4 regions of the Niveibacterium sp. COAC-50 genome follow, and region 2 is predicted to be linked to each of the others. Evidence: predicted binding sites of a transcription regulator. Region 2 holds the regulator's gene; each other region holds the start of a gene.
What was found. The regulator sigma-54, encoded in region 2, starts transcription at its own class of promoters, with help from an activator protein. The targets are predictions, from matches to a motif close to TGGCACGCTTNCTGCTNA.

Region 1 (5,876 bases), on a different contig from region 2:
CGCCGGCTGGACACGCGAACCAGATCACCCTCGGCGAGCCCGCGGCGTTCCAGATCGGCCTGGTTCAGATGCAGCAGCGGTTCTGCCTCATGGGCGAACAGGCGCGCCAGCGTGCCGGTGCGGCTCATGCCGTGCCACTGATCGCGTAGCCGGCCGGTGGTCAGCGCGATCGGGTATTTGGCCGACACCGGTTCGGCGACGGGCAGGTGTTCGGCGGCGACAAACTTCGCGCGGCCGGAATCGGTGGGGAACACGCCGTCTTCGTAGAGCCGCGTCTTGCCGCTGCGGGCGCCGCTCGGGAAGGGCCATTGTTGCGGACCCTCGGTTTCAAGCGTCGCGTACGACAGGCCGGTGATGTCCAGGTCGCGGCCGCGTGTGGTCTCGCGATGTTCGTTCCAGATCGCCTCTTCGTCCGCATAGGGAAACAGGGCGTCGGTGAGCGGGTTGCCGAGTGAGTGGCCGAGGCGGCGCGCGAAGTCGACAGCGATTGCCCAGTCATGGCGGGCTTCGCCCGGCGCCGCGACGGCAGGGCGTACGCGCGAGATGCGCCGCTCGGAGTTGGTTACGGTGCCGGTCTTCTCGCCCCAGGTGGTGGCGGGCAGCAGCAGGTCGGCGTAAGCGGCGGTTTCGGTCGTCGCATAGGCTTCCTGCACCACGACGAACTCGGCCTTGGCCAGCGCGCGGGCAATCTGCGCCGCGTCCGGCATCGACTGCGCGGGGTTCGTGCAGGCGATCCAGACGGCCTTGATTTCACCCGATTCCAGCGCGCGAAACAGTTCGACGGCGCTCTTGCCGGGGGCGGCGGGCACGTCCGGCACGCCCCACAGGGCGGCGACTTCTGCGCGGTGCTGCGGGTTGGCCAGATCGCGGTGTGCGGAGAGCAGGTTGGCAAGGCCGCCCACCTCCCGCCCGCCCATTGCGTTGGGCTGGCCAGTCAATGAAAAGGGGCCAGCGCCAGGCCGGCCCAAGTGCCCAGAGGCGAGGTGGAGGTTGATCAGCGCGGCATTGTTGTGGGTGCCGTGCGAAGACTGGTTGAGGCCCTGGCAGTACATCGACAGGGTCGCTTTCGAGGTGGCGAACCATTGCGCGGCGCGCTCGATGTCCGCCGCCGGTACGCCGCAGATGCCCGCCGCCATCTGCGGCGTGTAGGCACGGACCACCTTGCGCAGCGCATCGAAGCCCTCTGTGTGCGCGGCGATGTAGGCCTCGTCCACCCAACCTTCCCACAGCATCACATGCAGCATCGCGTTGTAGAGCGCGATGTCGGTGCCGGGCAGGATCGCCAGGTGCAGGTCGGCCGCCTCGGCGGTGTCGGTGCGGCGTGGATCGACCACGATCAGCTTCATCGCCGGGTTGGCCTTGCGCGCGTCTTCGATGCGGCGGAACACGATCGGATGCGCGAATGCGGTGTTGCTGCCACTGATGAAGAGGCAGTCGGTGTGGTCGATGTCTTCGTAGCTGGCCGGCGGCGCGTCGGCGCCGAGCGTCTGCTTGTAGCCTGCCACCGCGCTGCTCATGCACAGGCGCGAGTTGGTATCGACGTTGTTGGTGCCGATCAGGCCCTTGGCCAGCTTGTTGAAGACGTAGTAGTCCTCGGTCAGCAGCTGGCCCGAAATGTAGAAGGCGACGGCGTCTGGGCCGTGTTCGCGGACGATTGCGGCAAAGCGTTCGGCCGCATGGTCCAGTGCGCCATCCCAACTGATGCGGCTGCGCGCTTCGTTGCGCGTGGCGCGTAGTTCCGGGTACAGGGCACGCGCAACGCGGGTGTTCGGCGCCGCCGTCAGGTGAAGGGTCGAGCCCTTCGTGCACAGGCGGCCGAAATTCGCTGGATGTTGGGGGTCGCCACGCACGCCGGTAATGACGCCTTCATCGTGTTCGATGATCACGCCGCAGCCGACGCCGCAATAGCAGCAGGTGGATTTTGTTTCAGCCATTTTTTCCTCGTCTCCGGGGACGGGTTAGCAATGCCTGTGCCATGACGGTGCGCGCCTTGCGGGCGGCGACTTCGACAGCCAGACTGAACGAAGCACGCCGGCCGCAGGCACCAGATTGATGCGGCGGGGCGCCGCCTTGGGGCGGATTCGGCATGGCTGCTTGAGCTGTTTCGTGATGCACCGCAATAGGGCGAAAGCGGGGGCTCAAGCCTTGCTTGGCGCTGCCGTAGTCCTGATGTCGTTCCGACCGGAGGAAAGCCATGCCAAGACGTAGGCTGTCGATACAGATGCTGCTGCTGATGCTGGCAGCGGCCGGCATCCTCGCGGTGTTGCTCAATGCCTTGCTCGCGCAAACGGGGGTGCGACAAGTTGCCGGCGGCATCGACGCGATCCTGCGCACCCAGCAACAGGTATTGCGACAGACCGACGTCGACATGATGCACGACGCGATTCGCGGTGATGTGCTGCGCGCGCTGCTGGCGTCGAGCGGAGGTGGTGACGACAAGGCCGCGGTGCAGAAGGACTTCGCTGAGCACGCCAAGCGACTGCGCGAGAACTTCGATCGGAATCGACAGAGTCTGCCCGTCGACGCGCGGGCGGCCGCGGATGCGGCGGCGCCGGTGGTCGATCGCTATCTGAAGGCTGCGGAGGCGCTGCTGGCCAACCCCTCGCCGCAGTCGGCGGAACTCACCGGGTTTACCCAGGACTTTGAAGCGCTCGAGGGCAGCCTTGAGAAGCTCACCGACCTGATTGCGGCCGCCGCGGAGCAGGAGCGCGTCGCGGCAGCCGCCGCCGTGCAGGCCAGCGTGTGGCGTAGCGCCGCGGTAGGTGTGCTGGCGGCCATCGTGCTGATCGCCACCGCATTGTTCGTCTATCGGCGCATAGGCCCGCCCTTGCGCCGCGTGGCCCGCGAGGCCGCTGCGATTGCAGCATCCGGCGATCTTTCAAGGCGTATCGACGGCGCCGTGGGGGACGAAATCGGCGATGCGATCGCGGCCTTCGATCGCCTGCTCGCGGTGCAGCAGGGCGTGGTGCGCGATGCCCTGCTCGCGACGCAGGAAACCGCGTCGGCGGTGGAGGCGTTGCAGGCGGTGGGGGCTTCGGTACGAGAGGAGGCTGGCTCGCAACAGCTCATGGCCGAACGCGCGAGCAGCGACTTCGCCGCGGTACGCGACAACATCGCCACCGTCGCCTTGAGTGCAGGGCAGGCGCTGGACCGCGCACGTGTGTCGGGTGAATGCGCGCGCGATGGCGCGCAGCAGGTGCGCGAGGTGGCGGGCGACATCCGGGCGATTGCCGAGTCGGTACATGAAACCGCTCGTGTGGTGTCCTCACTCTCTGACGAGGCGGTGCAGATCGCCACCGTCGTGGGCGAGATCAAGGCGATCGCGGATCAGACCAACCTTCTCGCGCTCAACGCCGCGATCGAAGCGGCGCGCGCTGGCGAGCAGGGGCGTGGTTTTGCGGTGGTGGCCGACGAGGTGCGCAAGTTGGCCGAGCGCACTGCGCATTCGACCGAATTGATCGTAGGCACGGTGGGCCGTATCCGTAACACCATCGATACCGCGGTCGGCGCGATCGACCAGAGCGTGTCGGGCGTGCAGGCGAGCGTGGCGCGAGCCGAACAGGCGGGCGCCGCGGTGGATGAGATCCCGCGCGCAGCCGGCGAGGTGGAATGCGGCATGACGGGGATCCAGCAAGCGCTCGCCGAGCAGCAGGCCGCGACGCAGCGGCTCGATGCGCTGATCGGCGATATCGCTGCTGCGGCGGGGCGCAACGCCGCCAGCGCCGCACGTGCGGCTGCGCTGGCAGAGGATGCGGGCGGCGCAATGAGCCGGCTGGCCGGGTCGGTCGGGCGTTTCACCGTTTAAGCGAATCGCCGCGATTTAGCGGCGGGGCCCGTTGCAAGCTGTTTTCCCCTGCAAGGGGCGCGTGCCACGCGCGTTCAGCGGTCTCCAGCGCGTGCTGCTTCAGGCCCGTGCCAGTTGGGCCAGCGCGCTGACCTGATCGAGGATCGGTTGTGGCACCGCTTGCGCGCCGTCGAGCATTGCGCGGATCTGCGCCGCATTGTCGGCCACCGCGCAGCCTTCGCCGGGCTCGCGCGTCGGATCGCCATCTTCTTGATCGAACAGCACGCGCGCCGCACCATCGACATAACCCAGCAGGCGGGGCCGACGCCGCGGGTGCGCGTAGGCCTCACCCTCGGTCGCCCGCATCAGCAGCGCGCAGGCGTGTTCCCGGTCGAGCTGCTCGGCCATGCGCTCAAGGTATTCCGGATGGGTCACCGCGATCACGCGCACGCTGTGGCCGCGGCAGGGGTCCAGCAGCTTGGCAAGCGTGTGCCCGCTGTTGCGCAGGCCGACGCGGCGCCGCAGGGCGAGCAGCGCATCCAGCCCGGGGCACAGTGTCGCGACCGGCAGGCACGCGAGGCGACGATCAGCCAGTTGGCGCGCGGCGTCGTCGGTGTCCGCCGCCGGGGTGATACCGAGGGCGCCCAACAGCTCGAAGGGGCTCACGCGGCTCTCGAAGTCGTGCCGCCCCTGGATCAGCACCGGCACGCCTTCGCGCGCGAGCAGCAGCGCCACCAGCGGCATCAGGTTGGCCTGCTTGCGCCCTCCGTTGTAAGTCGGCAGCACCACGCAGCGCGGCCCGGCAGGCACCGCGACCTGTGCGGTGCGCGCGTCCATCGCGCGTTTGAAGCCAGCAAGCTCGTCGGCATCTTCGCCTTTGATCCGCATCGAAAGCAGGATCGCGCCAAGCTCGAGGTCGGGCACGCGCTGGTCTAGGATGTCGCCGAACAGGCTTTCGGCCTGCGCTTCGGTCATTGGCCGTGCGCCCTTGGCGCCTCGTCCGATTTCCTTGATGATCGGGGCGTATTGCATGGAGCGTATCTTTCGTTCCGTGGCTTGGATTTTCTCGCCGGCGGCGCACGCAAGCGCCATGCCGGTGGCGGCATTCTACGGAGGAATCATGAGAGTCGGATTTGTCGGTTTGGGGATCATGGGGCGGCCGATGGCGCTCAACCTGCTCAAGGGCGGGCATGAGGTGGCGGTATGGACCCGCCGCGCAGAGTCGATGCAGCCGCTCCTGATCGCCGGCGCCAAACCCGCCGAATCGCCCGCCGCGCTGGCGCGCGACTGCGACGTGGTGATCAGCATGGTGGCCGACGCGCCGGATGTTGAAGAGGTGGCGCTGGGCGCGCGTGGTGTCGCCGAAGGGGCGGAGGCCGCCAACCGGGTCGATCTGGTGTTCATCGACATGAGCACCATCGCGCCCTCTGCCGCGCGCTCGATCGCCGCCCGAATGGCCGAACGCGGCGTGACGATGCTCGATGCACCGGTGTCGGGCGGCGAGGTCGGTGCGATCGCCGGCAGCCTGACGATCATGGTCGGCGGCCATCAGGCCGCGTTCGAGCGGGCGCGGCCAGTGCTGGAAGGCATGGGCAAGACGGTTACCTGGATTGGCGAGAGCGGTGCCGGGCAGGTGGCCAAGGCGTGCAACCAGATCCTTACCGGCGCGGGCGTGGCAATCGTGGCCGAGGCGCTGCATTTTGCGCGCGCCTCCGGCGTTGATCCGGCGCGGGTCCGCGAAGCGATGCTGGGCGGCTTTGCCTACAGCCGCATCCTGGAGAACCACGGCCAGCGCATGCTCGACCGCAACTTCAAGCCTGGCTTCAAGGCCTGGATGCACCAGAAAGACCTGCGCATCGTGCTCGACGAAGCGCACAAGATGGGTGTCTCGCTGCCCAACAGCGCGGCCACTGCGCAAATGCTCAACGGCGCGGTGGGCTGTGGCATGGGCGAGGACGATTCGATCTCGCTGTTGCGTCTGCTCGAAAAACTCTCGGGGCGGGAGTGATCATGCGTGCGATCGCCCGCCTGCTGGCCCTCGGCTGGCTGTTGCTCGCGGCCGGCTGCGCGATCATGGCGCTTGGCCTGCAGA
Region 2 (5,876 bases):
CTGAACCTCGACATCGAGCGGGCCGGCGAGATGGCTCAGGCCGAGCCGGTCGCGGTTGTCCTCGTAGATCCGGGCGACGCTAGTTCGCCGCATTCGGGTTCCAGTTCACGAACAGGGTGTGGGCCTCGGACGCATCACTGGCCTGCGCCAGTGCATCGCGGAAGCTGCGGTCGGAGAACATCTGTGCGAGCTCCGATAGCAGTCGCAGGTGGTGCTCGGTGGCGCTTTCCGGCACCAGCAGCACGAACATCAGATTCACCGGCTTGCCGTCCGGGGCCTCGAATGGCACGGGCTGCGCAAGGCGGATGAAGGCACCGACGGCGTCGCGCAGGCCCTTGATACGGCCGTGCGGAATCGCAATGCCTTGTCCAAGGCCGGTGGAGCCGAGCTTTTCACGCGTGAAAAGTGCGTCGTAGACGGCGCTGCGCGCGAGTCCCTGATGGTTTTCGAAGAGCAGGCCAGCCTGTTCGAAGACGCGCTTCTTGCTGCTCGCCTCAAGATCGACGAGCACATTGGACGGCGGCAGCAGCGGGGCGATGAGATTCATGCTTGGGGTTCAGAAATGCACTGCGCGCCCGAAGGCGCGCAGATCCGGGGTCAGCTCATGTTCGGCGCGGGGGCTTTCCGCAAGCTTACGCGCCGGGATTCACTAGAGCGACCGTGATTACGATTCTGCAGATTGGCGCTTGTGCGCCTCGTGGCCGTGATCGTAGGACTTTTCCTTGTGCTTGAGAACCTGCCTGTCCAGTTTGTCCGTCATGGCGTCGATTGCGGCATACAAATCTTCGTCAATGCTCTCGACGAAAATGTCCTTGCCGCGTACATGTACCGTCACTTCCGCCTTTTGCTTCAGCTTTTCCACCGACAGGATCACGTTAACGCTCGTGACGTGATCGAAGTGGCGAATCACGCGATCCAGTTTCGATGTTACGTAGTCGCGGAGCGCGGCGGTAACTTCGAGATGGTGTCCGGTGATGTTCAGGTTCATGATTTATCCTCTCAGATCATCTTGCGCTGGCTGACCGGCGGGATGTTGAGCGACTCGCGGTACTTTGCGATGGTACGCCGCGCAACGACAATCCCCTGCTGGCCGAGAAGCTCGGCAATCCGCGCATCGGATAGCGGTTTTTTGCGATCCTCTGCCGCGACCAGCTGGCGAATCAGCGCACGAATCGCCGTAGCTGAACACGCGCCGCCAGAATCCGTGGCGACGTGGCTGCCGAAAAAATACTTCAGTTCAAGGATACCTCTTGGCGTGGCCATGTACTTCTGCGTGGTCACCCGAGAGATCGTCGACTCATGCAGATCAAGCTGCTCTGCGATTTCGCGCAGTGTCAGCGGACGCATTGCCACGTCCCCATAATCGAAGAACTGCCGCTGGCGGTCAACGATTGCCTGGGATACCCGCAGGATCGTGTCAAACCGTTGCTGCACGTTCTTGATCATCCAGCGTGCCTCCTGCAACTGCCCGGCCAGTGATCCGGCCGAGCCGCGGTTCTGCTGCAGGATTCCGGCGTAGAGCTGGTTGATCCGCAGCTTGGGCATCGCGTCCGGGTTCAGTGTCGCACTCCAGTGGCCGCGCACCTTGCGCACGATCACATCCGGGATCACATATCGCGTCTCGATTGCGGCAAACCGCGCACCGGGGCGCGGATCGAGGCTGCAAACGAGCTGGTGCGCCTCGCGCAGGGTTTCGTCGCTGCAACCCAGATGCCGCTTGAGTCGCACGAAATCCCGCGCGGCCAGCAGCTCCAGATGCTGCTCGACGATGATGATCGCGGCTTCACGCGCAGCGCTCTCAGGCAGCAGGCGCAATTGCAGCTTCAGGCATTCGCCTGGCGAGCGTGCGCCGATGCCCGGCGGATCGAGGTTCTGCAGGTGCGCGAGGGCGATCTGCAGCTCGTCGACGTCAACTTCAAACTCGGACGGCAACAGCTCCAGCAGTTCGTCGAGCGGCTGGGTCAGATAGCCATCGTCGTCGAGCGCTTCGATCATGAAGCGCAGCAGCGCGCGATCGCGGTCCGACAGCGGCATTAGGGCAACTTGTTCATCCAGGTGGTCGCGCAGGCTCGTCTGCGCAGCACGGAATTCCTGGAAATCCGTCTCGTCGTCATCGTCGCGATTGCCGCTGCCGCTGCCGCCGCCTTCGCCGGACCACTCGGTGGGGCCGTCGTCATAGCTGCCGGCATCGTCGAAGCTCGGCTCGCTTGGTTCGGGCGAGGTCTCGGCCGCTTCGGCCGCCGCATCGTTGGCGGTGTCGGTGCGTTCGTCGCCGCTCGGCGCGGTGGCGGATTGCCCCCAGGCTTCCGGGTCCGACTCGGCGTCTTCGCGTTCGAGCAAGGGGTTCTCGAGCAGCATGCGCTCGATTTCGCTGTTGAGCTCCAGTGTCGATAGCTGCAGCAGCTTGATCGACTGTTGCAGCTGCGGGGTCAGCGCGAGCTGCTGGGAGATGCGGAGCTGGAGCGAGGGCTTCATCGTGGGGGTTGCGCGATCAGAGTCGGAAATGCTCGCCGAGGTAAACCTCGCGAACCTTGTCGTTCTGGACGATTTCGTCGGGGCGGCCGCTGGCGAGCACCACCCCTTCGGTGATGATGTAAGCGCGGTCGCAGATGCCCAGCGTCTCGCGCACGTTGTGATCGGTGATCAGCACGCCGATGTTGCGATCCTTCAGGAAGCGGATGATCTTCTGGATATCGATCACCGCGATCGGGTCGACGCCGGCGAAGGGTTCGTCGAGCAGGATCACCTGCGGGTTGGTGGCCAGCGCGCGGGCAATTTCAACCCGCCGCCGCTCGCCGCCCGAGAGGGACATCGCGGTTGCATCGCGCAAGTGCGTGATGCCCAACTCGCCCAGCAGCTCATCGAGCCGCGCGGTGAGTTTGTCCTTCGGCAGCTTCTGCAGTTCGAGCACTGCGAGGATGTTCTCGGCCACCGTGAGCTTGCGGAATACCGAGTTTTCCTGCGGCAGGTAGGACAAGCCCAGATGCGCCCGCTTGTGGATCGGCAGGTGGGTGATTTCCTTGTCGTCGAGGGTGATCGTGCCGCCGTCGGCACGCACCAAGCCAACGATCATGTAGAAACAGGTCGTCTTGCCGGCGCCGTTGGGGCCGAGCAGGCCGACCACCTCACCGCTGCCGACTTCGAAGCCGACATCGCGCACGACAGTGCGTGCCTTGTAGCGCTTGGATAGACCGCCTACCTTAAGCAGACTCATCGAACGGCTCTTTCAACACTTTTCTTACGACCTCCGCGGAAAATCCGCGGGCGGTCAGAAAGCGCGCCTGGCGCGCCCATTCCTTTGCATCGCCCGGCGTACTGCCGAACTTGCGCGCCCACACTGCACGGGCGCGCTCCAGTTCTGTCTCGCCCAACTCACTCGCCAGCGCTTCGGAGATCGTTTCCGGATCCACGCCGCGCTGTGCGAGTTCATGCTGGATGCGTCGCTGGCCGAGCCGGCCGGCACGGCTGCGCACGTAACTTTCGGCAAAGCGGCTGTCGGACAGCAGGCCCAGTTCGCTCATCCGGTCGAGTACCGCTTCGACCGCGTCCGGCTCACCGTGCGCGGCCAGCTTGCGCGCCAACTCGGCCCGGCTGTGTTCGCGCTGCGCCAGCGTTCGGAGCGCGCGGGCCTTCAGCTCGTCGCCGCTCATCGCCAATGTGCCTCGTCGGTTCAGGCCGCGGCGGCTTCCCCAGCCGGCAGTTCAGGTAGGCCCAGTTGTACGCGGATCTTGTTCTCGATTTCGCGTGCGGTTTCCGGGTGCGAGCGCAGGAATTCGCGCGCGTTGTCCTTGCCCTGGCCGATCTTCTCGCCGTTGTATGCGTACCACGCGCCGGACTTGTCGACAAAGCGCTGTTCGACGCCCATGTCGATGATTTCGCCTTCGCGCGAGATGCCCTCGCCGTAAAGGATGTCGAAGTGCGCTTCCTTGAACGGCGGCGCCACTTTGTTCTTCACGACCTTGACCTTGGTCTCCGAGCCGATGACTTCGTCGCCCTTCTTGATCGTGCCGGTGCGGCGGATGTCCAGACGCACCGAGGCGTAGAACTTCAGCGCATTGCCGCCCGTGGTGGTTTCGGGGTTGCCGAACATCACGCCGATCTTCATGCGGATCTGGTTGATGAAGATGACCATGGTGTTGGTGCGCTTGATGTTGCCGGTCAGCTTGCGCAGCGCCTGCGACATCAGGCGGGCCTGCAGGCCGGGCAGTTGATCGCCCATCTCGCCCTCGATTTCGGCCTTCGGCGTCAGCGCGGCGACCGAGTCGATCACGACGATATCGACGCTGCCAGAACGCACCAGCATGTCGGCGATCTCAAGCGCCTGCTCGCCGGTATCCGGCTGCGAGATCAGCAGGTCGCCGACGTTGACGCCCAGCTTCTGCGCGTAGGACACGTCGAGCGCGTGCTCGGCGTCGATGAAGGCGGCCACGCCACCCATCTTCTGCATCTCGGCAATCGCCTGCAGCGTGAGGGTCGTCTTGCCTGACGATTCCGGGCCGTAGATCTCGATCACGCGGCCACGCGGCAGGCCGCCAATGCCCAGCGCGATGTCCAGCCCGAGGGAGCCGGTCGACACCGCCTGGATGTCCGATTCCACTTCGCCATCGCCCATCCGCATGATGGAGCCCTTGCCGAACTGTTTTTCGATCTGGGCCAGCGCGGCCTGAAGTGCTTTCGCCTTGTTGTCGTCCATGGGGTTTCCTCGATTCGTTGGAAACGATTATGGCACAGAGATTGCGTGCGTCTCGGTCGGGCGCGTGCAGGAAAACATGGCACACTTCCGCCACTTCACCCGGCGCGCGTTTCGCGGGCCCGCGAGACCAATCCGATGCCCGAACTGCCCGCCGAACTGCCTCTGTTTCCCCTGCACACCGTACTTGTTCCCGAAGCGCGATTGCCGCTCAAGGTATTCGAGGTGCGCTACATGGACATGGTCAAGGCGTGCATTCGGGACGGCAGCAGTTTCGGCGTCTGCCTGATCGAAGAGGGCGAGGAAACCGGCGCGCCGGCAACGCCCGCCCAGGTCGGCACGAGCGCGCGCATCGTCGAGTGGGACATGGATCAGCCCGGCATCCTGCAGATCGTGGTGACCGGCGAGCGCCGGTTTCGCATCGCTCAGGCCGTCGCCCAGCCCGATGGTTTGCTCAGGGCTGTAGTCGAGTGGGTGCCGGAGCCGGAAGTGCAAGCGCCGCCCGAAACGCTGGCCGATACCCTGCCCTTGTTGCAGGCGGTGGTTGCCGACGCGGGTGAAAAGGCGATTCCGGCGCCGCATCGTTTCGACGACGCGGCATGGGTGGGGTACCGCTATACCGAAATCCTGCCGATTCCGGTCAAGGCCAAACAAAAGTTGCTTGAGTTGGACGACCCACTGATGCGCTTGACGATCATCCAGCAGTTCCTCGTTCAACGCGGTCTGCTCAAGCAGGACGCCTGACGGCGTCGCGCGACCGGGGACGTATCGGCACCGCTCGCCCAGCCCCCAGTCGGGCGCCGTCGGACCGACCTGGCTGCCGTTTTCCTAGAGGCTATCGAGCAGGCGTCGCACTGGCGTTGGCAAACCCAGCGAGTCCCATTCATGCGGTGCGGCCCAGCGCCAGGCGGGGTCGCGAATGCCTTCGCCGCTCACATCGATTAGTTGGGGCTCCAGCGTTAGCCGGAAATGCGTGAAGGCATGTCGTAGCGGTGGCAAGGGCGTTGCTACCCCGTTTGCGCGCAGCCCGAGCGTCAGCGCATGGGCTTCGGCGTCGAGCTCGTCCGGGATCTCCGGCAATGCGTACAGGCCACCCCAGATGCCGTGTGGCGGGCGCTTCTGCAACAGCACCGCGCCATCATTGCGGGCAATCAGCACCCGACTCTGGCGCTCCGGCACAACACGT
Region 3 (5,876 bases), on a different contig from region 2:
CTGGATCAGCCCGACAAGCTCTTCCGCCACGTTCACGTTGGAGGTTTCAACGTAGTTCTGATTCAGCACACCCGCACCATTCGTACCGGGCGTCGTCGGCGTCGGCGTGCCACTCGACGCGGTTTCGAGGAACAGGTTTTCACCAACCGATTGCAAGCCTGCCGGATTGACGAACGTCGCCACCTGGATCGTGCCGATCTGCGTCGGCGCTGCAGTGCCGGGCGTCGTGACGCTGACGACGCCGTCCTTGCCAATCGTCACGGACTGGGCGTTCGGCGGGATCGTGATCGACGGATCGAGCGGATAACCGCTCGATGTGACCATCTGACCTGTGTTGTCCTTCTGGAAGGAACCGTCGCGCGTGTAACCGAGCGTGCCATCGGGCAGGAGGATCTGAAAATAGCCTTCGCCCTGGATTGCGACGTCCAGGGTGTTGCCGGTCTGCTGAAGGTTGCCCTGGCTATGGTTCTTGACCGTGGCGACCGGGCGAACACCGGTACCCAGCTGCAGGCCGGACGGAATCTGTGTCTGCTGTGAGGACTGTGCGCCGGGCTGGCGCAAGGTCTGGTAGAGGAGATCCTCGAACACCGCGCGAGCACGCTTGTAGCCATTGGTGCTGACGTTCGCAAGGTTGTTCGAAATGACGTCCAGCTGTGTTTGCTGGGCATCGAGACCGGTACGGGCCACCCAAAGTGCGGGAACCATGGTGCTTCTCCTTCTACACGCGTGACACCATTGTCGGCGCCCGCATCAAGCGACCTAGCCCGGATAAGCGGGCAAAGCCGGCTTCAATTCATCGTCCTGGTCAGGTGACCGACAGCACCTGATCCGCCGCCTTCGCGTTCGTATCGATCGCGGTCATCATGCGGGTCTGGGTTTCGAACTGGCGTGCGAGCGAAATCATCTGAACCATTTGCTCAACGATGTTCACGTTGCTCGACTCGACGTAACCACCAGCGACCTTTACCGCTGGGTCGGCTTCGGCCGGCTGCCCGCTGGCGAGGCGGAAGTAGCCATCGTCACCACGCTGGATCTGCGCCTCTTCCGGGTTCACCAGCTTCAGGCGCCCCACCACCTCGGCGTTGTTGCGGCTTCCGGTACGCGGAATCGCACTGATCGTGCCGTCACCGGCAATTTCGTAGCTGTTATCGGGGGGCAACGCGATCGGCCCGCCCTCGCCGAGCACCTGCAGGCCACGCTCGTTGACCAGCTCGCCGTTGGCGCTCACTTCGAATCGGCCGGCGCGGGTGTAGGCCTCGCCACCGTCCGGCGTTTGCACCGCGAACCAGCCCTTGCCATTGATCGCAACGTCCAGCGCGCGGCCGGTCGATTGCAGTGCGCCAGGGGTGAAGTCGTTGGCCACACTCGCATCGACAACAAAGGCGCGCGACGGCAAGGCCTGCGTCTGGACCGGCACCGCCCGCAGGCGATGCAGTTCCGAACGGAAGCCGTCGGTGGTGGCGTTGGAGAGGTTGTGTCCAACCGATGCCTGTTGCAGCAAAGTGCTCTTGGCGCCGGTCATCGCTGTATAGATCGCACGGTCCATTTGTGGTTTCCGTTTCCGTTGGCTTGACTGCTTTGGCTACGTGCGGGTCACAACCCCCCCTCAGCCGACCCTTACCGCAGGTTGACCAGGGTCTGCAGGATCTGATCCTGCGTCTTGATCGACTGCGAATTCGCTTGGTAACTGCGCTGCTGGGTGATCAGATCGACCAGTGCTGCGGTCAGATCGACGTTCGATTCCTCCACCGAACCGGCCTGCACCAAGCCAAGGCTGCCGGAGCCCGGGCTACCAACCAGCGGCTGACCCGATTCGGGCGACTCGCCCCACAGGTTCTGGCCGAGCGAGAGCAAGCCATTCGGGTTGGCGAAGCTCGCCAGCACGGTCTGGCCGAGGATCTTCGACTGGCCGTTGCTGTAGCGGCCCTGCAGCGTCCCGTCCTGCGCGATCGTGATGCCCGACAGGCGGCCAGAGGCGAAACCGTCCTGCAACTGACGGTTGATACCGAAGGCGCTGCCGTACTGTGTGGTGCCGGTGAAGTCGAGTTCGAACGGGATCGGCGACACGGCGCCGAACGACGCAGCGATCGTCGCCGTCATCGCCAGCGGCATCGTCGTCGTCAAGGTGCCGGACGAATCAAAGGCCAGCGGGGTCGCAGCGGAGGCGACACCGCCATCCACCGAGGTATGCATATCCCAGGTGCCGCCACCGGTCTTCACGAAGTACATCGTGTAGATGTGGGAGTTACCGAGTGAATCGAAGATCGATACTGAGGTCGACGAGTTGTACGACAGTGGGTCGGGAAGCGGCGCCGCAGCGGTACTCGCGAACGGCACGGTCGGAACGGTCTGGCGGGAATCCAGGTTGATGCCCATCTTGACCGATTCGGTCTGCTTCGGCTGCAGGTCGGCGGTATTCAGGTAGATGTCGCTCGGTGTCGCCGGCAGGATCACACCCAGCGCGTTCGCCGGATAACCCTGCAGCCGGTAGCCGGCCGAGTTCACAACATAGCCATCCTTGTCGATCTCGAACTGCCCGTTACGGGTGTAGGAAATCGCACCGCCAGGCTGCTGTACCCGGAAGAACCCGTTGCCGTTGATCGCCAGATCAAGTGGGTTGCCGGTCGGTGTGATGTTGCCCTGGTTGAAGAGCTGCGCCACCGCGCCGACGTTCACACCGATACCGACCTGTACACCGGCGGCTGCGCCATTGAGCGCTGCGGCATAGACATCGTTGAACTTGGTCTGCGCGCTCTTGAAGCCGATCGTGCTGGTGTTGGCAACGTTGTTGCTGATGACGTCGATCGCCTTGGATGCGCCGTTAAGCCCGCTGAGGCCTTGCTGGAATGCCATGGTCCTTCTCCTTGCCCGCTCAGGACAGAATCCGCTTGATATCCGACATCGAGAACATGCCGAGCCGGCCTACTTCAATATCCACACCCTTCGCGCCACGCACGATGCTGCTCACCGTGCCCAGCTGCAGAGCCGTGGCCTCGACAGCCTTGTCGCCCTGCACGGCGCTGACCTTGATCGTGTAGTTGCCGGCGGCCGCATCGGCCCCTGCGCTGGTCTTGCCGTCCCAGGTGAAGACATGCGATCCCGCATCGAGATCGCCGAGGTCCAGATTGGCGACCTCTGAGCCGCTCGAATCCACGATCGAAACCTTCACTTTGTCCGCCGCCGAGGCAAGCTCAACGCCACCAAGTGCCTGACCGTTGTAGAGCTGAAGGCCCTTTCCATCGACCAGCACGCCACGGCCGACCATTGCTGCCGCCTGCATCGTCTCGTTGGTCTGGAAGGTGCCCAGCATCGACTCGAGTGTGCTGTTCACCTTCTTCAAACCATCCACCGTGCTGATCTGCGCAAGCTGAGAAGTCATCTGCGAGTTGTCCAACGGATTCATCGGATCCTGATTCTTCAGCTGGGTCGTCAGCATGGTCAGGAATCGATCCTCTGAGACTGCATCGGTGCTCGTGCTGCTCTTCTTCGTCGTGCCGTTGAGGCTGTTGAGCAGATCCGAACTGACGACGCCTGCGCCACTCGTGGTGTTATTCGAGATAAACATCTGTCAGCTCCTGCTTAGCCCTGACCGATTTGCAGCGTCCGCTGCATCAAGGTCTTGGCGGTATTCATCACTTCGGTGTTGGTCTGGTACGAGCGCGAGGCCGACAGCATGTTGACCATCTCTTCAACCACGTCGACATTCGGCAACTGCACATAACCTTCCGGGCTCGCAGCCGGGTTCTTCGGGTCGTACACCATGCGGGACGGCGCAGCCGACTCCACCATCTGCTTTACGTGCACACCCATTGCGCCGTTGCCGCCCATCGGCGTCGCCTCAAAGACCACTTGTTTGGCGCGATAGGGCTGGCCGTCGGACTTCACGACGCTCTCAGCGTTGGCGAGGTTGCTCGCCACCGCGTTGAGGCGTACCGACTGGGCGCTGAGGGCGGATCCTGCGACGTTGAAGACGTTGAGCATGCTCATGATGGCCGCCCGCGCTTACTGGTTCTGGATCGCTTGCTGCATCGAACGCAGCAGGCCGTTGATGAAGGTCAGGCTCGCTTCGTACTGCACGGCGTTCTCTGCAAACGCGGAGCGTTCGACATCCATATCCACCGTGTTGCCATCGACCGCCGACTGCTCTTCCTGGCGATACTTGACGAACGGCGCGAGCGGCGCCTTGGCGCCACCCTCGATATGCCGCTGCGCGGTTGTCGTCAGCGCGAGCGGTTTGACCTTGCCATCCAGTGCGCCCATGAGCGCCTCCTTGAAATCAATGTCCCGCGCCTTGTAGTGCGGGGTATCGGCGTTTGCGATGTTGGCCGCGAGCAACTCCTGGCGATACGCCCGCGTGTTCAGCGCGGCTTGCTGGAACCCAAGGTGGCGGTCTAGAGCGGTCATGGTCATCGCAAATCTCCTGGTGGCCCGGTCTGCGGGAAGCGGTCCGAATCACCCGCCTATCCCTTTGCAGCTTCCGTGCCAGCATTCTCAGCGCAGCCGCCTCGCGGCCTTGCGCCGAAAAGACCCCGATTCAGGCGGCAATTCATGCGCATGCTGCCGCCGCTGCCGGCAAGCCTTGCCGCCATCACGGCAAACGCGACCCGTGTGACAATCGCGCCATGCTCGCGAAGCCAGTCCGAACCATCCTGCTCACCGCCTTGCTGCTGCTGGCTTCACCAGCCCATCCGGAAACACCGGCGAGCGCTGCGCAGGCTGCCCTGCGCGAGGCGGTAACCCAGTTTCTGATGCGCGAGGCATCGCGCAACAGCGGCGCCGTGACAGTCGAGATCGCCGACGCTGCGATCCCCCGCAACGCGAAACCCTGCGATTCGCCGCAAGCCTTTTTGCCGAGCGGCCAGCGCGCCTGGGGACACACCACCGTGGGCGTGCGCTGTCCACAGCCGGCCTGGACGCTGTTCATTCCCGCGCGGGTGCGGGTTGAGGACGACTACCTGGTTGCGGCCCACCCGCTTGCTGCCGGCAGCGTACTCGGCGCCCAGGACTGGGAAGTTCGTCGCGGCGACGTCGCGGCTTTGCCGCCAGGCACCCTCACCCGCCCGGACCAAGCGGTCGGGCGGACGTTACGGCAGGCGGTGCCCGGCGGCACTGCGCTACGCAGCAACCAGCTTCTGGTGGTGCAAGCAGTGGAACGCGGCCAGCGGGTTCAGGTCATATCTCACGGGCCGGGCTTCCAGGTGGGCAACGAAGGCATTGCCCTGACTGCCGCCGCGGACGGGCAGCCGGTCCAGGTCCGGCTCGACTCTGGCCGCGTCCTGCAAGGCATCGCTCGCTCGGGCGGCCGGGTCGATGTCGGCCAGTAACTCGCGACCTGTCAGCGCAATGATGAAAAATGGTTAAAGTTCCGTGAGATAGCGCCGTTAAACCTGACAACAAGCCGAAGAAGACCCTGCAAACGGAGCATGCTCCTGCCCGCTAGGTCTTCGAACAGGCGAAAACAGGAGCGACATCATGAAGATCGAAGGTTCGTACAAGTCCGTCGGCAATGCCGGCGACGTGAAGGCGCGAGGCACTCGCGAGAGCGCGGCAAAACCCAGCGCCGACGCGGGTTCCAAGGTCGACGTATCACCCTTGGCATCGCGTTTGCAGCAACTGGAAGGTACGCTCGCCGGCGTGCCTGAAGTCGATGCCGCGAAGGTGGGCGAGCTCAAGCAAGCAATCTCCGACGGCCGTTTCCGTGTCAATCCGGAAAAGGTTGCCGATGGCTTGATCGAAAGCGTCCGTCAGATGCTGCAGTCCCAGCCGCGCCAAGCTTGACGGCGCGCATTACAAGTCTGCATAGCGCTTGAACCCGACCGCCCTGCTCCAAGCCCAGTTTTCCGCTCTGCTGGCCGAAGTTTCCGGCCAGCTGGAGC
Region 4 (5,876 bases), 260 kb from region 2:
AGCGGGTGGCACGGTTCGTCGCCGAGCACCCGCGCCCGTATCCGGTCTCGATGAGTCTCGGCATCGTGCATAGCCCGTCTGGCAGCGAGCAGCCGCTGGCCGCGCTGGTCGCAGAGGCCGATGCGTTGATGTACGCGCAGAAGCGGCTCAGCCACGCGGTACGCGGCGCGCGCGACCCGCAGCGGGGCCGCTGATGCGCTTGGCGGCCCGCCACACGCGTCTTCGCTGAACGCGATCCCTCGCGCCACCTCATTCCGGCCGCGCGGCGCCTGATCCGCAGGCGTGCCGGACAATCCGCGCCGCCGTACTCAGGCGGTCGCGTCCGCGCGTTCCAGTTGGCGCTTGACCCTGTGGAAAAAGTTTTCTAAAGTGAATTGGAAAACTATTTCCAATCGCCATGAAACCAGCCCAAAACGCGTCACTCCGCCTGCCTCCGGGCGACGAAACCCGGACCGCGCTGATCCTCGCCGCCACCGAAATCTTCATCGACGAGGGCTTCCGCGCCGCGCGGGTGCAAGACATCGCGCAGCGCGCCGGGGTGCGCCTGTCGGCGATCAACTATCACTTTGGCGGGAAGGAAGGGCTTTACCGCGCGGTGTTGCAGCACCATGCGGAGCTCGCCTTGAGCCGCACACCGTTGCCGGCACCTGACCCGGCCCATCCGCGTGCAGCGTTTGAGGCTGCGGTGCGAACCCTGGTCCGCCGCTTCCTGGACCCGGCGGGCGAGAGCCGCATCGCGGCACTGTTGATGCGCGAGCTGGTGAACCCGACCGAGGCGCTGACGATGATGATCGAGCGCTTCACCCGCCCGCAGGCGCAGATGCTGCGGCCAATCATCGCGGCGGTGCTTGGGCCGCGTGCGAGCGACGAACAGCTGTCGCGCGCGATGCTCAGCGTGCTGAGCCAATGCATGGTCTACATCAGCGCGCGTCCCCTGATCCTGCAGGTCATGCCGGTCGCGCTGAGCGGCGATGACCTCGTCGAACGGGTTGCGCAGCATGTCACCGCCTTCAGCTGGGGCGGGCTCAACGCGCTGCGCGCCGAACTGGAGTCCGCCGAATGAGCGCCCGCGCCGCCCTGCTTGTCCTGGTTTCGTCTGCCTTGCTCTGCGCCTGTGGGCCAAGCGGCGAGAGGCCATTGCTCGGCTATGTCGAGATCGAACCGACGCGCGTTGCCGCGCAGCAGGCCGGTCGCCTGGTCAGCCTGTCGGTGCAGCGTGGTGGCGAAGTGGCCGCCGGTGCGCCGCTGTTTGCGCTGGATACCGAGCTCGAGCGCCCGGCCCTCGACGAGGCCGAAGCCCGCCGCGCGCAAAGCGACGCGCAGGCGCAGGATCTGGCGAGCGGCAAGCGGCCGGCCGAGCTCGATTCCTTCCGCGCTCGCGAGGCCGCCGCGCGTTCTGCGCTATCGCTGGCCGAGAGCGACCTTGCGCGCCAGCAATCGCTCTCTGCCCAGGGCTTCGTCAGCCCGATGAGCCTCGACAGCCTGCGCGAGCGGGTGCGCAGTGCGCGCGCGCAGCTCGACCAGGCCGCGGCCGACTTGCGCGCGGCCGAACTTGCCGGGCGCGAGGCACAGCGCGCCGCGGCAACGGCGGCGGTGAAAGTGGCCGAAGCCCAGCGCGCGCAGGCACAGACACGCTTGGCGCAGAAGCAGCTCGTAGCACCGGTTGCCGCACATGTTGAGGACACCTACTACCGCATCGGTGAATGGGTGCCGGCGGGTAGCCCAGTTGTCAGCCTGTTGCCGGCGGGCAGCACCAAGCTGCGTTTCTACATTCCGGAAGCCAGGCTCGCGGCGATGCGGCCGGGCCAGCGCATCCGCGTTCGCTGCGACGGTTGTGGCGAGGGCTTCACCGCGCGCGTCACCTGGGTCGCCAGCAGCGCGGAATACACACCGCCGGTGATCTACTCGAAGGACAACCGCGCCAAGTTGGTCTTCAAGGCCGAGGCGCAACCCGAACGCGCAGTCGCCCTGGCGCCGGGGCTGCCGGTCGACGTGTTGCCCGAGGCGGGCCAATGAACGATCTGATCGCGCCGCTCGACATTCCGCCCGAACAGCGTGCGGTGGATGTGGTTGGCCTCACCAAGCGCTTCGGCGACAAGACGGTGGTCGACCAACTGTCGATGCGGGTGCGCCGGGGTGAGGTGTTCGGCTTTCTCGGCCCCAACGGCAGCGGCAAGACGACCTCGATCCGCATGATGTGCGGCCTGCTGACACCCGACGCCGGCAGCGGCCACACGCTGGGTTACGACATCCTGCGCGAGGCGGCGGCGATCAAGCGCGAAGTCGGCTACATGACGCAGCGCTTCGGGCTCTACGAAGACCTGACGATCCGCGAGAACCTCGACTTCGTGGCCGGCGTGTACCAGATGGACCGCCGCCGCCAGCGGGTGGATACCGCGATTGAGCGCCTCGGCCTCGGTGGCCGTGCGAACCAGCTTGCCGGCGGGCTTTCCGGCGGTTGGAAGCAGCGCATGGCGCTGGCGGCGTGCATGCTGCACGAACCTAAACTGCTGCTGCTCGACGAGCCCACCGCCGGCGTCGACCCCAAGGCGCGACGCGACTTCTGGGAAGAGATCCACGCACTCGCCGCCGAAGGCATCACTGTGCTGGTGTCCACCCACTACATGGATGAGGCCGAGCGCTGCCACCGTCTCGGCTACATCGCCTACGGTCAGCTACTGGCGCTGGGCACGCCGGCTCAGCTTGTGGAACGCAGCGGGTTTGCGACCTGGCATGTGCGTGGCAACGATGTGTCGCCGCTGGCGGCACAGCTGCGCGGCGCACCCGGTGTCGACATGCTGACCCGCTTTGGCAACACGCTGCATGTCAGCGGCAGTGATGCGGCGGCGCTGGTCGCCGCGATCGCGCCGTGGCGCGACGAGCCGGCGTTCGAATGGTCGGCGGCGGCGCCGCAGCTGGAGGATGTGTTCATCCATCTGATGGGGCAGACGCGCGACAACTTCCAGGAGGCGCACTGACATGTTCGCCCTGCTGCGCGGCTTGTCGTTTGCGCGCCTGATCACCGTGATGCGCAAGGAATTCATCCAGCTGCGCCGTGACCGGCTGACCTTCGCGATGATGGTCGGCATACCGATCATCCAGCTGACGCTGTTCGGCTACGCAATCAACGGCGACCCCAAGCATCTGCCGATCGTGGTCGTGGCCGAGGAGCAGAGCGCATTTGCGCGCAGCCTGACCGCCGCGCTGACGGTGTCGGACTACTTCGACATCCTCAGCACCTCGGCCACGCAGGCCGACGCTGACCGCATGCTCGCCGAGGGCAGCGCACAGTTCGCGCTGGTGATCCCGCCAGATTTCTCGCGCAAGCTGATCCGCGGCGAACGCGCTCAGGTGCTGCTCGACGCGGATGCGACCGACCCAACGGCCACCGGCAACGCCATCGCCGCGCTCAACCAGCTGGCGCCCGGCGCGCTCGCGCGAGACCTGGGTGGCCCGCTGGCTTCGCACGCCGCCGCGCCACCGCCGTTCGACGTGGTGGTGCAGCGCCGCTACAACCCGGATGGGCTCACCGCGTGGAACGTCGTCCCCGGCCTGATGGGCGTGATCCTGACGATGACGATGATCATGATGACCGGGCTCGCGCTGACGCGTGAAGTCGAACGCGGCACGATGGAGAACCTGCTCGCCACGCCGGTACGGCCGGTAGAGGTGATGGTCGGCAAGATCCTGCCCTTCATCCTGATCGGCTTCGTGCAGGTGGTGCTGATCCTGATTGCCGCGCGATTGCTGTTCAACGTGCCGTTCATCGGCACCAAGCCGGTACTGCTGCTCGGCGTGCTGGTCTTCATCGCCGCCAACCTGGTCGTCGGCATCACGATCTCGAGCGTGGCGCGCAACCAGATGCAGGCGATGCAGATGACCTTCTTCTTCTTCCTGCCGTCGATCCTGCTGTCCGGCTTCATGTTCCCGTTCCGTGGCATGCCGGGCTGGGCGCAATTCATCGGCGAGGCGCTGCCACTGACCCATTTCCTGCGGTTGGCGCGTGGGGTGATGCTCAAGGGCAACGGTGTCGTCGAGATCTGGCCACACCTGTGGCCGCTGCTGTTGTTCATCACCGTCGTGCTGGCCATCGGGCTCAAACGCTTCCGCAAGACGCTGGACTGAGCGGGCACGCACCACGACGGGGCGCGTCCGGGCGATGCGCCGGATTGGTGCGCCGCCGCGTCGCCCCATCGTTTTCGCGCGCCGTAAGCGTGCATGAGCGGCCCTGGATGACCCGGAAAACCCATGTTTTCCGGTTGGCACAGTTCTCGCAAAGCCCCTGCTGCCGGCTCGCAACGCAGCGAGCCGTACGCGGAGGCGAGCATGGGAGCAAACGGGGCGTTCTTCGATGAGATGAACGGCGCGGCTGGCGAGACACGGCCGCATTACGAAGCCTTTGAGCGCTGGCTGGAGGCGACCGCGTCTTCACGCATCGAGCGCAAGCGGGTGCAGGCCGATGCGCTGTTCCGGCGCGTCGGCATTACCTTCGCCGTGTATGGCGAGGCGGCGGGGACAGAGCGGTTGATTCCGTTCGACCTGATTCCCCGCATCATTCCGGCTGCCGAATGGCAGCAGCTTTCCGCCGGCCTGTCGCAGCGGATCCGCACGCTCAACGCCTTCCTGCATGACATCTACCATGACCAGGAGATCCTCAAGGCCGGCGTGATTCCCTACGAGCAGGTGCTGCAGAACGCGCAGTACCGGCCCGAGATGAAGGGCGTGGACGTCGCTGGCGGCATTTATTCGCACATCTCCGGCGTCGACATCGTGCGTGCCGGCGCCGGCGAGTTCTACGTGTTGGAAGACAACCTGCGCGTGCCGTCCGGCGTCTCGTACATGATCGAAGACCGCCGCATGATGATGCGGCTCTTCCCCGACCTCTTTGCCACCCACCGCATCGCGCCGGTGGAGCACTACCCGGACCTGCTGCTCGATACGCTGCGCACCGTAGCGCCGAACGGCGTGTCGGACCCCACGGTGGTGCTGCTCACGCCCGGCAGCTACAACAGCGCCTACTTCGAGCACGCCTTCCTCGCGCAGCAGATGGGCATCGAGCTGGTCGAAGGGCGCGATCTCTTCGTCACGCACGAAGGCGTGTTCATGAGCACCACCCGCGGCCGCCGCAAGGTGGACGTGATCTACCGCCGCATCGACGACGACTTCCTCGATCCGCAGGCCTTCCGCAAGGATTCGATGCTCGGCGTGCCGGGCCTGTTTGCCGCCTATCGCGCCGGCAAGGTCACGCTCGCCAACGCGATCGGCACGGGCGTGGCGGACGACAAGTCGATCTACCCGTATGTGCCGGACATGGTGCGCTTCTACCTTGGCGAGAAGCCGCTGCTCAACAACGTCCCGACCTACATGCTGAGAAAGCCCGACGATCTGGCCTACACGCTCGATCACCTGGCCGAACTGGTGGTGAAGGAAGTGCACGGTGCCGGCGGCTACGGCATGCTGGTCGGGCCGGCATCGACCAAGGCGGAGATTGAAGCCTTCCGCCAGCGCATCATCGCCGCGCCGGAGAAGTACATCGCCCAGCCAACGCTCGCGCTGTCCACCTGCCCGACCTTCGTCGAATCCGGCATCGCGCCGCGCCATATCGACCTGCGGCCCTTTGTCCTTTCGGGCAGCGAGATCCGTTTCGTACCCGGCGGCCTCACGCGCGTCGCGCTGAAGGAAGGCTCGCTGGTGGTGAATTCCTCGCAGGGCGGGGGCACCAAGGACACCTGGGTACTGGAGGCCTGAAAACATGTTGTCCCGTACCGCAGACCACGTTTACTGGATGGCGCGCTACATGGAGCGCGCCGAAAACCTCGCGCGCATCCTCGATGTGCACCACCGCATGTCGCTGTTGCCGCAGAGCGCCGGCGAGA

Region 1: HH302_RS01295 (nitrate reductase) is a predicted target of sigma-54. The motif match lies at 1,959-1,976, and genes of this name have one in related genera.
Region 3: flgB (flagellar basal body rod protein FlgB) is a predicted target of sigma-54. The motif match lies at 4,468-4,485, and genes of this name have one in related genera.
Region 4: HH302_RS11245 (circularly permuted type 2 ATP-grasp protein) is a predicted target of sigma-54. The motif match lies at 4,261-4,278, and genes of this name have one in related genera.

Annotation. Positions count from the first base shown of each region.
Region 1 is NZ_JABCJM010000001.1:294,777-300,652, forward strand. It holds gene HH302_RS01295 (nitrate reductase) at 1-1,934, opposite strand, end outside; gene HH302_RS01300 (methyl-accepting chemotaxis protein) at 2,195-3,805, shown strand; gene ybiB (DNA-binding protein YbiB) at 3,905-4,816, opposite strand; gene HH302_RS01310 (NAD(P)-dependent oxidoreductase) at 4,905-5,792, shown strand; gene HH302_RS01315 (LEA type 2 family protein) at 5,795-5,876, shown strand, end outside.
Region 2 is NZ_JABCJM010000002.1:553,061-558,936, reverse strand. It holds gene hprK (HPr(Ser) kinase/phosphatase) at 1-93, opposite strand, end outside; gene ptsN (PTS IIA-like nitrogen regulatory protein PtsN) at 80-547, opposite strand; gene hpf (ribosome hibernation-promoting factor, HPF/YfiA family) at 665-988, opposite strand; gene HH302_RS10050 (RNA polymerase factor sigma-54) at 1,000-2,475, opposite strand; gene lptB (LPS export ABC transporter ATP-binding protein) at 2,492-3,214, opposite strand; gene recX (recombination regulator RecX) at 3,201-3,650, opposite strand; gene recA (recombinase RecA) at 3,671-4,693, opposite strand; gene HH302_RS10030 (LON peptidase substrate-binding domain-containing protein) at 4,829-5,434, shown strand; gene mutY (A/G-specific adenine glycosylase) at 5,519-5,876, opposite strand, start outside.
Region 3 is NZ_JABCJM010000003.1:356,436-362,311, forward strand. It holds gene flgG (flagellar basal-body rod protein FlgG) at 1-705, opposite strand, end outside; gene flgF (flagellar basal-body rod protein FlgF) at 806-1,546, opposite strand; gene flgE (flagellar hook protein FlgE) at 1,618-2,853, opposite strand; gene HH302_RS14815 (flagellar hook assembly protein FlgD) at 2,873-3,565, opposite strand; gene flgC (flagellar basal body rod protein FlgC) at 3,580-3,987, opposite strand; gene flgB (flagellar basal body rod protein FlgB) at 4,003-4,410, opposite strand; gene flgA (flagellar basal body P-ring formation chaperone FlgA) at 4,623-5,324, shown strand; gene flgM (flagellar biosynthesis anti-sigma factor FlgM) at 5,473-5,778, shown strand; gene HH302_RS14840 (flagella synthesis protein FlgN) at 5,807-5,876, shown strand, end outside.
Region 4 is NZ_JABCJM010000002.1:811,403-817,278, forward strand. It holds gene HH302_RS11220 (GGDEF domain-containing protein) at 1-194, shown strand, start outside; gene HH302_RS11225 (CerR family C-terminal domain-containing protein) at 398-1,063, shown strand; gene HH302_RS11230 (HlyD family secretion protein) at 1,060-2,016, shown strand; gene HH302_RS11235 (ABC transporter ATP-binding protein) at 2,013-2,978, shown strand; gene HH302_RS11240 (ABC transporter permease) at 2,980-4,125, shown strand; gene HH302_RS11245 (circularly permuted type 2 ATP-grasp protein) at 4,327-5,748, shown strand; gene HH302_RS11250 (alpha-E domain-containing protein) at 5,753-5,876, shown strand, end outside.